Regions from separate parts of the Vallitalea okinawensis genome, predicted to be linked through region 3. Evidence: riboswitches for the same ligand, from Rfam matches in the RefSeq annotation. Region 3 holds a riboswitch; each other region holds the start of a gene.
The links. Region 3 has a riboswitch for thiamine pyrophosphate ahead of C1Y58_RS03660 (energy-coupled thiamine transporter ThiT). Riboswitches for the same ligand answer to the same signal wherever they lie in the genome.
Positions count from the first base shown of each region.

Region 1: linked by a shared signal. The riboswitch ahead of thiW (energy coupling factor transporter S component ThiW) and the one ahead of C1Y58_RS03660 (energy-coupled thiamine transporter ThiT) in region 3 are both predicted to bind thiamine pyrophosphate.
Region 2: linked by a shared signal. The riboswitch ahead of thiT (energy-coupled thiamine transporter ThiT) and the one ahead of C1Y58_RS03660 (energy-coupled thiamine transporter ThiT) in region 3 are both predicted to bind thiamine pyrophosphate.

Region 1 is NZ_PQDH01000002.1:833,572-837,790, forward strand. Features, by position in the region: gene C1Y58_RS08745 (DUF6597 domain-containing transcriptional factor) at 1-389, shown strand, start outside; gene udk (uridine kinase) at 426-1,043, opposite strand; TPP riboswitch at 1,291-1,398, shown strand; gene thiW (energy coupling factor transporter S component ThiW) at 1,549-2,052, shown strand; gene thiE (thiamine phosphate synthase) at 2,039-2,665, shown strand; gene thiC (phosphomethylpyrimidine synthase ThiC) at 2,698-4,011, shown strand; gene C1Y58_RS08770 (glycoside hydrolase family protein) at 4,081-4,219, opposite strand, start outside.
Region 2 is NZ_PQDH01000009.1:126,494-130,712, reverse strand. Features, by position in the region: gene C1Y58_RS20735 (carbohydrate ABC transporter permease) at 1-415, shown strand, start outside; gene C1Y58_RS20730 (TSUP family transporter) at 536-1,300, shown strand; TPP riboswitch at 1,620-1,717, shown strand; gene thiT (energy-coupled thiamine transporter ThiT) at 1,810-2,454, shown strand; tRNA gene C1Y58_RS20720 (tRNA-Leu) at 2,613-2,696, shown strand; gene C1Y58_RS20715 (ACT domain-containing protein) at 2,832-3,317, opposite strand; gene C1Y58_RS20710 (hypothetical protein) at 3,692-4,042, opposite strand.
Region 3 is NZ_PQDH01000001.1:788,596-792,814, reverse strand. Features, by position in the region: gene C1Y58_RS03675 (helix-turn-helix domain-containing protein) at 1-612, shown strand, start outside; gene C1Y58_RS03670 (sugar phosphate isomerase/epimerase family protein) at 778-1,722, shown strand; gene C1Y58_RS27225 (hypothetical protein) at 1,759-1,815, shown strand; gene C1Y58_RS27220 (hypothetical protein) at 1,833-1,901, shown strand; TPP riboswitch at 1,972-2,082, shown strand; gene C1Y58_RS03660 (energy-coupled thiamine transporter ThiT) at 2,202-2,813, shown strand; gene tenA (thiaminase II) at 2,813-3,496, shown strand; gene thiM (hydroxyethylthiazole kinase) at 3,490-4,219, shown strand, end outside.

The DNA of each region.
Region 1 (4,219 bases), on a different contig from region 3:
AGGATTTGAATAGCACTGAAGAAAAGGTTGTATATATGGAAAATCTCTTACTTAACTACGCACATCCAGTAGATAATAAAGGTTTATTTGTAGAAAAAGTTATCAACTATATACGAGAAAATAAGTCCATAACTTCTGTTGATATGGTTGCTAAAAACTTCAATAAGAATATTAGAAGTATACAAAGAGATTTTGATACCTATGTAGGCGTAAATCCTAAGTGGATCATACGCATGTTCAGGTTGCAGGAACTAAATAAGGAATTAGAAATGGATTCTACTCCTCATTGGGCTGATCTTGCAGCAAAGCTAGGGTATGCAGATCAACCCCATATGATCAATGATTTTAAATCAATTTTAGGCATTACACCAAGAGAATATAAAGAATAGACATAGAAAGAGGGTGGCGTCAGAGCCACCCTCTATTTATTCCGATAATAGTGCATTTATTTTATCAATAAGCATAGATAAAGCAACTTTATTATAGCCACCCTCTGGGATAATAATATCAGCATACTTTTTACTTGGTTCAACAAACTCTTCATGCATGATTTTAACTGTTGTTAGATATTGATCGATAACAGCATCTAAACATCTACCGCGTTCTTTAACGTCTCTTAATAAACGGCGGATAATACGTACATCTGAATCTGTATCAACAAAGACTTTAATATCGAAAGCATCTCGAAGTTCTTTGTTTTCAAAAATTAAAATACCTTCAACGATAATAACACGGGAAGGTTGCACATTGACTGTTTCTTCCATGCGATTATGACTTACAAAAGAATATACTGGTCGTTCAATACATTCATCTTTTTTTAATAGATTGAGATGCTGAATTAACATATCTGTATCAAATGCATTAGGATGATCATAATTCAGTCTTGCTCTCTCTTCCAGTGATAATTCATCATGTGCTCTATAATAGTAATCATGACATAATGTCACAACTTTCTCTCCAAATTGTTCAGTTAGCTTTTTTACTAAAGTTGTCTTACCAGAGCCGGTCCCCCCAGCTATGCCTATGATAATCGTATCTTTCAAATTTCACCACTCCATTAGGTATTTGTTAATATCTATTTAAACATCTCTATAATTTTATCAGTCAAGTTGCACTTTGTCAAAAGAATAATATTTCTAAATATATTATTAACTTATGCAGTGAATTTACACTCAATATAAGCAAACAACCAAAATTCATTCGGATTTTTGCATGAATTATCTAGTAAATACATCCAATATATCTTGCTTAAATAATCAATCTATGTTATGATGCAATTGAAAACTTAATAAGAATCGCTAGGGGGGCTGGTAATGCCAGCTGAGATAAAGAACTTAATTCTTTGACCCTTGACCTGATCTGGTTAATACCAGCGTAGGGAAGCATATAATAATTATTTCTGACTTATAAGCACAACTCTACAGTTGTGCTTTTTATATTTGTCTTTTTATATTTATTTGTATGAAACCATGCTTTCTTACCCACTCAACTAATAGATAACCATTCAGTGTCATCATGTGATTAAGTATTGACAAAGGAGGGTTTTCAATGCAGGTAAATACACGTAAAATTACCATTTCAGCTTTATTTATTGCTATTGGTGTAGCACTTAGCCAACTGTACATACCAATAGGTGTCTCAAAATGTTTTCCTATCCAACATTTTATTAACGTCATATCAGCTATATTTCTTGGACCATTTTATGCGGTTTTAAATGCTTTTCTCATTTCTTTAATTCGTAACCTGTTAGGAATGGGATCCCTATTAGCTTTCCCTGGTAGTATGGTTGGAGCGTTATTGGCTGGTATCTTTCATCACTACTTCAAAAACATGTACATAACAGCCATAGGAGAAATCATTGGAACTGGATTATTGGGTGCATTAATAGCTATTCCAATCGCTAATATCTTTATGGGAAGTAGTTATGGTGCTTTCTTCTTCATTCCACCTTTTATCATCAGCACAGTAGCTGGATCACTCATAGCGATTATTGTTATGAAGTGTATACCAGTAAAGAAAATAAATGAGTTGAAACGCTATGAACTCAAATAAACAATTATATCTCGTAACAGATCATCGAATACCATTTGATCTGTTGGAGAAAAAAGTGAAACTCTGTCTTGAAGCAGGTATTGATGTTCTTCAATACAGAAATAAGTATGCTGATACTCGAGTCCAATATGAAGAATCAAGCAGACTAAAAAAATTATGCCATGAATTTGGAGTTCCATTCATTATTAATGATCGAATTGATGTCGCACTAAGCATTGATGCTGATGGCATTCATCTGGGTCAGAGTGATATGCCTTTAGATATCGCTCGACAACTTCTTGGACCTGATAAGCTTTTAGGAGCATCTGTTCATAACAGCCAAGAAGCTTATGATGCCATAAAGGCTGGTGCAGACCATGTAGGTGTAGGTGCACTTTTCCACACATCCACTAAAGTCAATACTAAGTTAATCTCTTTAATCGTATTAGAAGAGATTAGAGCTACCATTAAAGATATACCTATCTATGGAATTGGTGGTATCACACCCAATAACTTAACTTCTGAGTATTTAAAGATTTTAGACGGTGCTGCTATTATTTCTGCCATATTAAATTGTAGTAATCCTACAACAGAAGTTAAGAAATTTAATGCTTTATTAAAGAAACAAAACTAAATCTTTATTATGATATAAAAGGAGATAATACCATGACATATTCAACTCAAATGGATGCTGCTAAAAAAGGCATCGTAACTGAAGCAATGAAAATTGTTGCTAACAAAGAAAATATGGACATTAATACACTTAGAGAAAAGATAGCAAAGGGAACTATCGTCATACCAGCTAATAAGAACCATACAAGTATTAGTGCTGAAGGTATTGGAGAAGGCTGTAAAACGAAAATTAACGTCAACCTTGGAATTTCAAAAGATTGCTATAACATCGAAAAAGAACTTGAGAAAGTACAAACGGCTATTGACATGCATGTAGAATCCATTATGGATCTAAGTAATTACGGAAAAACCGAGGAGTTCAGAAAGCGTGTCGTTGATATGTCTCCAGCCATGATTGGTACTGTACCTGTATATGATGCATTTGGTTTTTATGAAAAAGAATTGAAAGACATAACAGCTAAAGAGTTTCTTGATGTCGTTGATAAACATGGTCAAGATGGTGTAGACTTCGTTACCATTCATGCAGGTATGAATCGAGAAAGTGCTGAAACTTTTAAGAGAAACCCACGACTAACCAATATTGTATCGCGTGGTGGTTCACTGATGTTTGCATGGATGGAATTAACAGGTAATGAAAATCCGTTTTATGAATATTATGATGAGCTATTAGACATTTGTGCTAAATATGATATTACCATCAGCCTTGGTGATGCTTGTCGTCCTGGTTCTATTGCAGATTCCACTGATGCTTCCCAGATTAAAGAGCTGATTACTTTAGGTGAATTAACAAAAAGAGCTTGGGCTAAGAATGTTCAGGTTATGATAGAGGGTCCTGGCCACATGGCATTAGATGAAATTAAGGCTAATATGCTATTAGAGAAAAAGCTATGCCATAATGCACCTTTCTATGTATTAGGCCCTTTAGTAACAGATGTAGCCCCAGGCTATGACCACATTACTGGTGCAATTGGTGGAGCTATTGCAGCTTCTTCAGGTGCCGATTTCTTATGTTATGTAACGCCTGCCGAACATTTAAGGTTACCTACTCTAGATGATATGAAAGAAGGTATTATCGCATCAAAGATAGCCGCTCATGCTGGTGATATTGCAAAGAAAATTCCAGGTGCTAGAGCTTGGGATAATGCTATGAGCCATGCAAGACAACAACTGGATTGGGACAAGATGTTTGACTTAGCTATTGACTCCGAAAAAGCTCGTCGCTATCGTAAGGACGCTAAACTTGAAGATGAAAAAACCTGTTCCATGTGCGGTAAAATGTGTGCCATTCGTAATGTCAATAAAGTATTGGATGGAGAAGATATTAATATACTAAGAAATGATGCCTAAATGAGATAATATTCATATAACCCTACCTAAAAAATCACTTAGGTAGGGTTAATCTTTTGGAGTTATCCATTAGCTATACCAACTTAATAAATCCGTACTCTTAAGTACTGCTAATGCAGCTCCATGTTTATCATCGTATTCACCATGTATAAACATTAACAAGGATCCTGAATTATTACGATCATCGATAACCATACCTGCAGATGGT
Region 2 (4,219 bases), on a different contig from region 3:
TGCACCCCTTATATTACCCTCATTTTTTGGTGTACCATTCTTTATCTTTATGATTATTCAATTCATCTATGGAATACCAAAGTCTTTAGATGAATCAGCCAAAATAGATGGATGTGGAAAGATTCAAATTTTCGGTAGGATTATATTTCCACTATTAAAACCAGCATTAATAACATCAGCAATTTTTTCATTTTATTGGAAATGGCAAGAGTTTTTAGCTCCATTACTTTATTTACAAAATGCGAAGAAGTATCCTGTATCCTTGGCACTTAAAATGTTCGCTGACCCAAATTCAGTTTCTAATTGGGGAGCCATGTTCGCAATGTCTGTATTATCCTTAGTACCTCCATTTGCTTTATTTATCATCTTCCAGAGGTATTTGGTAGATGGAATCAGTACAACAGGAATTAAATAAGCGTGATAAACCTAAAATACTCTACTTTTTGTTGATATACTTTATCCTGTATACTTTCTTCCATGGCTAAGTTATAATAACAGATAAGGCAACATGTATACAGGATAAGGGGGAAACAAAATGGATATTTCATGGGTACAATTAGGCATTATTTGCCTCTTAGTCTTTTTCGCAGGACTAGTGGATTCCATAGCTGGTGGTGGTGGGTTAATTTCCGTACCAGCCTACTTTTTTGCAGGTATACCAGCACATTTTGCTTTAGGTACGAATAAATTCTCTGCAGCTGTAGGTACATTTCTATCTACTTTGCGCTTTATAAAAAATAAAAGATATCACTTGCAGGCGGCATTGGTATCCATAGTCAGTGCATTCATTGGATCAGCTTTAGGAGCACGACTTGTATTAGAGATGGACGAAAGAGTTATACAAATCGTTTTAGTTATTACATTGCCTGTTATAGGAATATATCTGATGACTAAAAGAGGTTTTGGTAAGGAGGAGAAGAAGAACTTGCCCATGGCAAAAGTTATCCTTCTATCCATATTGTCGGCGTTCTTAATAGGTGCTTATGATGGATTCTATGGTCCAGGAACAGGGACGTTGTTGATCCTATTCTATACAGGGTTCATAGGATTTGACTTGACTACAGCATCTGGTAATGCAAAGATCGTCAATCTAACCTCTAATATAGCTGCGTTAATTACCTTTATCATCCATGGTAAGGTACTTTTCTTTATCGGCATACCAGCAGCCATCTGCAGCATGGCAGGACACTGGATCGGTTCAGGGTTAGCTATAAAGAACGGTGCAAAAGTCATCAGACCCGTCTTCATAGCAGTATTCGTTGGTTTAATGCTGAAAATTGTTTACGATATTTTTATGTAACTGCGTATTTGTTATACAATAAGAGTAGTTAAGATGTTTATGGAGTAGTGAATTGCAGATCGTTCGGATTAATGGCTTAATGAAGATTTTTTAATACACAACAAAGAATAATTTGATATCGAAAAGAATGCAAGGTGTTCTATGGAGCCGCGAACCATGGACGGTGAGCCCAGCTGTCAAAGACATGGACGTCTTCCCAGCTGGCGTAATAGAATTCCTTGCATTCTTGACCCTATTAGTAATATGCAAATAGAGTTGTTTTACAAAGTCTATTGACTAAAAAAAGTGAATACACTATAATGAAAGCAAAGAACATGAATAATGGAGCTAGGGGAGTCTTCGGACTGAGAAGTATATTACTGACCCTTATTACCTGATCCAGGTTATACTGGCGTAGGGAAGCGGATATTTTATAAATTAGATATTTCAAGCCTTCCTTAACAGGAAGGCTTTTTCGTTGCTCTTTTGTCTCAGTTCTTTATAATGAATTTTTGAGGAGGGCATGTTACATGCAAGCATTTTTTGATTCTATTATGGGTAAATCCGTAATGGGTATATTAGCAGTCATTATCTTATTTCTTGCCGTAGGTATCGGCAACAGTAGAAAAAGGTTTAATACTAAGGTATTAGTTTATTCAGCTGTAGCACTTGCACTTGGTACGGCATTATCCTTTGTGAAGATTCCAATTCCAACATTATTCCCATTGGTGAACGGTGGTTCAGCTACTTTATTAAGTATGTTGATGGTTGTATTAATCGGTTATTGGTTTGGTCCTGTTCAAGGCCTATTATCAGCAATGACATACGGCTTACTACAATTGATTCTTGGACCCTATGTTATCCACCCTGTTCAGTTAATTTTTGATTACATCTTAGCATTTGGTATGCTCGGATTATCTGGGTTCTTTAGAAAAGGTAAATATAGTTTAACAATAGGTTATTTAGTTGCTGTAAGTGGACGTTTCGTTTTCGCTTTCTTATCAGGCTATATCTTTTTCGGTGAATATGCGCCAGAAGGCATTGGACCAATATTCTATTCAGCTTACTACAACTTAAGTTATTTAGTACCTGAAGCAGTTATTACAATAGCTTTATTAATGCTTCCACCAGTAAGAAGTGCTATTAAGCAGGTGGGTAAAGCTGCAATGAATTAGAGAACGGAGATCTTAAATAGAAAGTCTGAGAGTATTAGCTCTTAGGCTTTCCTTGTAAACTGCTACTTCTTTTGATGATTGGAAAATATTTTTTTATTGAAGTGCTTGACAACTATAATAGGCTATGATAAGATAAATATCGTCTTCAAAATAAATATGCGGATGTGGCGGAACTGGCAGACGCACTAGACTTAGGATCTAGCGCCCTTGGCGTGGGGGTTCGACTCCCTTCATCCGCACCAATCAAAAAGAGCGATTAATATCGCTCTTTTTACCTATGTAAAAAAATGAAAAGTGACTATAAAATAAGCCTTGTAAGATCATCTTACAAGGCTGTTATTTTGGAATAGGAAAGTTCGTGTTTTGCTCTTAGTGATTTACTCTACAGTTACTTCAACATGGTCAAAGTAATTCAATATAGTATCTACTACTCGTGTTTCATCTGAAGCAAAGATAAGATAGCTGATATCAACTTCAGAAGTGGTGATTAACTTAATCTCAATTTCTTCCTCAGACAATAAGTCTAATGTTTTTGCAAAGACACCAGGTGTATGCTTCATGGCATCACCGTATAAAGAAATCTTACTATTAGTTGAATTAACATCCAAACGAAGATTCTCAATATATTTTTGTTTTAATTCATTAATGATCTTAATGGCTTCGTTTAGATCTTCATCATGTATGGTAAAAGAAATACTTATACTCTCCTTGTATGGTGGAGTCATGCTAATCATATCTATGTTTAACTTTTCTCCTAGTGCATTAAAGATTTTTGAAATAATTATAGCATCGGAAGGTGCATTGGCTAAAGTAATTAATGTCACATCCGGTGTGATGGTAAGATTAGTAATAACATCTTTCATTTTGACACCCCTCTTATTATTATGTATCTATTTTTGTCTTATGTGAAAGTTCTCTGAATTGAGTGGATGAAATTGAAGCGTTTTCATTCACACCAAGGAGACTTTCCTAATCTACAAACTTCCTATGGAAGATGTAGCGCAGCTACTTATAATTATATGTCTTATCTGACTTGTTCTCAGTACTGTGCAAAGGTTATGACATATGGAATATGAAGTCAATTTTTATGCATCTAATTTAATATTCAGACAAGTTTGGTAATTGTTATTCCTATTATACATGAATAAGGCGGGCTTTACAACAACATTAAGTATTTTACTATAATTTACACTCTACCTATGGTTATTTTGTTAACAAAGCGAAAAACTCCTCTCTGCTAAGCTGCAGAGAGGAGTTTTTCCATTTGATCTACGATACCATCGATATCATCCATAATCTCTTGTAAGTTTTTAGACTTAATGGGTTTAATGCTCTGAATGAAAGAATCAATCTTCAGAGTTAACGATGGTTCATTATAATACGAAGTCAATAAACAAACCAGAGCGGTATAAAATCCGCCGGTTTTATAGAGCTCTCTAACAGAAAAAATATTTCCGTAAGTTAGATAGATATGCTCCGATAGATGATTTTCTTTTAAAGGTTTAAAATACAATCTCAATACTTGTTCAAGATCATCAGCTTTTTGTGTGGTGAGGCTTATATCGATTATATCTCTGTCTTTTTTCATCTAAGCACCTTCCTGTACGCTTATTTTAACCTTCATGTTTCCACTTATCCTATTAGTAAAATAAAACCTATACACCTGATTATTCAAGTTATGTTCCAGAGTGCATGTCATCCCCCATCAGGGTATAAGCCCTATCTCTATTTTATCCTATAATATACAAATGTGCAAAGGGTAAAT
Region 3 (4,219 bases):
ATCCATCCTGGTCAAAAACATAGGGAAGTAAGTTATATAGAACCCTTAGAATTTATCTATTTGAAATTTAGATATAAGCAAATGGATCAATTAAGTCATCCTCAAGAGCAAATCATCAGAAATGCTGATAAAGATATTGTAACCTTAATGGAACAGATCATTATTGAACTAGAAGAGCAAGAACTCGGTACGAAACAAATAGTAGAAGCTATTATTTTACAATTAATTTGGCGTGTCAAAAGAAGATTAAACCTAAACAATGATTGTGATCAGGTAAAAATTGATAGCAAAAATATTATCGTTCAGGAAGCTATTGAATATATTAAAAGTCATCAACATGAGAAGATTACAGTCAAGCAGATTGCAGAAAACTGTAATGTATCTACAGATTATTTGGCCCATATTTTTAAAGAAATCACAGAGTTTTCACTTCTGCAATATGTGGATCATATTAAAATGGATGAAGCAAGTATAATGCTATTGAATACGGATATGAACATCAGACAAATTGCGTATGAATTAGGTTATAATGATGCTTTATATTTCTCAAAGAAATTCAAGAAATTCTTTAAGCTTTCTCCAACTGACTATCGAAAACAGAATATGCCATAAGGTCAACAGAATAAGCCATTTTCTTTCCTAAAGGTAGATGTATAATTATTTTAATGATTGTTCACCTACTTTTGGGTTTATTAACAAAAATCATTTTTAAACCCTAGATGTAGAAAAAAATATTAAACACTAAAGGATATAAAGTGTATTGAACGGGGGATATAAATGATTAATAATTTCTCTTGCTCCTCTTCATGGAATGTGCATAAAGCTGAGATGAAAGATTTCTCAGGATATGATATGTTAAAAGAAATTAAAGAGTTAGGCTTCAATCAAGTGGAGTTAAACTATAATGTAACTGAACAAATGATAAGAGAGATGTATCCACTTATCGAATCAGGACAAATGACGGTTTCAAGCTTACATAATGTATGTCCAAAAGCATCACCAGAATTTGGACCATCTTCAGTATTTTTAGGGTTTGAGGATAATGACAAAAGGAGACAAGCCATTGAATATACCATTAGAACTGTTGAATACGCAAACAGGTTGGATGCAGAAGCCATTGTCATTCATTCAAGTAAAGTTATTGTATGTCCAGAAGATGATGGGTATTATAATGATAAGCTTCGTCGGGTATATCTTAATGATGGAGTAGAGTCTCAAGCATACAGTCAATTATTTGAAGAAGCTATTTCACTTAGGCAGAGATTTAATTTAGTACATACAGAATTAATAATCAATAGTTTAGAAGAGATATGCAACTATATGGCTAAGAAGAACATACATGTGAAATTAGGGTTGGAGAATAGAGCCAATTACCATGAAATACCTAACTCCGATGAATATGAAATGATTTTCACAGGTTTACAAGGAGCACCTGTTTATATGTGGTATGATATTGGACATGGAGAAATGTTAGACAGGTTAAAGACTTTTGATGGGCACAAAGTACTGGAAAAATATAAGGATAAATTGTTAGGGGTTCATATTCATGATCTTAATGAGAACTTTGAGGATCATTTTGCTCCTTATACGAAAAGCAACGTATTGGATAATTATCTTGAATACATTCATACTGCTCAGATTAAAGTTCTAGAGCTCTGTCAATACAATACACCTGAGATGATAAAAAGTGGAGTAAGTGAACTTATACGAAGGCTCAATTAAAAGAGAGTATGGAAGTGTACATCACCTTATCAATTTATTGAAATCATGTGTTGCCCAGGTGGCTGTTTAAGCGGTGGAGGGCAGATTTCTTAGAAAAACCAAATAGCCATGTGGCACATGAAATTCTTCATACACACTATGTGGATCGTGGTCGATATAATGAAAAGGAGAATGATTAAAAATACCAGATTTAAATTTTGGGAGAAAGGCTTGATACATGATTAAAAAAGAGGTATAATGAACTATAATTTTATATATAAGGGGAGCTTGTGTAATCAGGCTGAGAGTACATCTAATACGATGTAGACCCTCTAACTTGTATGGGTAATGCCAGCGTAAGGAAAATATTATGACCGTGTTTTTAAAACGTGTTGCCTTTGGTAGCGCGTTTTTTCTTTTGTCTTGGATTTCCCTGACTTATTTAGTGGTATTCCTTTTATATAAAATTTTAATATGAGATATAGAGAGGGAGATCATTTTTGAATAGTGCAGTTATTATTGCAATTCTACTGACAAGTGCAGTCTTTTTCGTTAGCATACGTCAGCTCATTGGCATTCAATTTAATGCTAGATTACTGACACGTGTAGGACTTGTTTCCGCATTGACCATGGTGTTATACACCATTAAACTCGTACCCTTTCCACAGGGCGGAGGATGTAGTTTACTTTCAATTTTACCTATTATGCTTTTAGCCGTATTATTCGGCACAGAGGAGGCTTTATTATCAGCCATTGTCGTTGCATTCTTAAAAATTATTGTGCAGCCACCCTATTTTATCATGCAACTGCCTCTTGATTATTTTGGGGCTATGATGGCAGTAGCGTTTGTGCCGATGTTTGGAACGAAGAGTAAAGTGAAACTAGGGTTAGGTGCAGGACTTGCAGTGACATTATCAACATGTTTTAGTATTCTTTCAGGGATTATCTTTTTTGGAGAATTTGCTCCTGAAGGAATGAATACTTGGTTGTATTCAATAGTTTATAATGTAACAGGTTATGGTGTTGAAGCTGCCTTAAGTGTTTTAGTGTTATTATTGCTATCAGCTAATAATTTTGCTAAGTTAAGCGTTTTAAGAAAGAAGGTGATTTAATGACCTTTTCATGGCGTTTAGTAAATGATCAACGTGTTCAGGCTTATTATGAAAAATATTTAGATCATCCATTTGTAAAAGGGCTGGGAGAAGGTACATTGTCACGTGATAGATTTAAACAGTACCTTATTCAAGACTCGCTGTACTTAAAGGACTATGGTAAAGTCTATGCTGGTGCATTTCTGTTGGTGGACCGGATTGAAGATTTACAGTTCTTGCACAGTTGCATCGGTGTGGTGGTTTCTGATGAAACCAATATGCATACCCAGTATTTGATGGATTATGGTCTAGATGTTTATAAAGTGGATAAGGACCCGGTTTTGCCAGAGAATAGAGCTTATCTAGATTACATGCTGAGTTTCTTACCAACAGGGAATGTGAAAGAAATATTTATGTCAGCATTGCCATGTACCCTTACCTATGAACATATCGGGAAAGCGCTTAAAGAAGGTTATAAAGATAACTTGGAAAGTAACTATTACAAGGCGTGGATAGAAGCTTATGCAGGAAAAGAATTTGAAGAGTTTAGTTTGGAATCTTGTCGATTATTGGATCGGATTTGTGAAGGTATTTCTAAAGAGGAAGAAGAACATCTTATTCAGATCTTTTTGACATCCTGTGAATATGAAATGGCTTTTTGGGATATGAGCTATAAAATGAATGAAGGAGAATACTCATGTTAAAAAAAATGATGACAAATCTTAGAGAAAAAACGCCTCTAGTTCATAATATCACCAACTATGTAACAGTAAATGATTGCGCTAATATGGTTTTAGCAACAGGAGGCGCACCTTTGATGGCAGATGATGCGAAAGAAGTTGAGGAGATTGTAGCCATTAGTAGTGCTCTTTATTTAAACATTGGTACACTTAATACAAGAACAGTAGAGTCCATGCTGTTAGCAGGTAAAAAAGCAAATGCCCTAGGAAAACCTATCGTTTTAGATCCTGTTGGAGTGGGTGCTTCTACACTGCGTAATGAAACAGCAGGTCGCTTATTAGAGCATTTTAAAATTGCTGTTATTAAAGGAAATAGTTCAGAAATTCGTGCCCTTTATAACAATGCAAAAACAACCAGTGGTGTGGATGTTCAAGAGGAAGATATGATAACCGATGATACATTGAACTCATCTATTACCTTTGCAAAAAAAGCTGCTTTAAAGTTTGGTAGTATTGTTGTGATCACCGGTTCATTGGATATTATCACTGACGGTAAAAAAGTGGCATTGTGCCGAAATGGACATACATTAATGGCACGAATAACAGGAACAGGCTGTATGCTTGGTAGTATGATTGCTACATATTGTGGTGGACAACCTGATGAAGTTTTTGAAAGTACAGTACATGCCATTGTTCATATGAGCTTTGCTGGCGAAAAAGCTGCCGCAAAAGTATTGGAACGTGAAG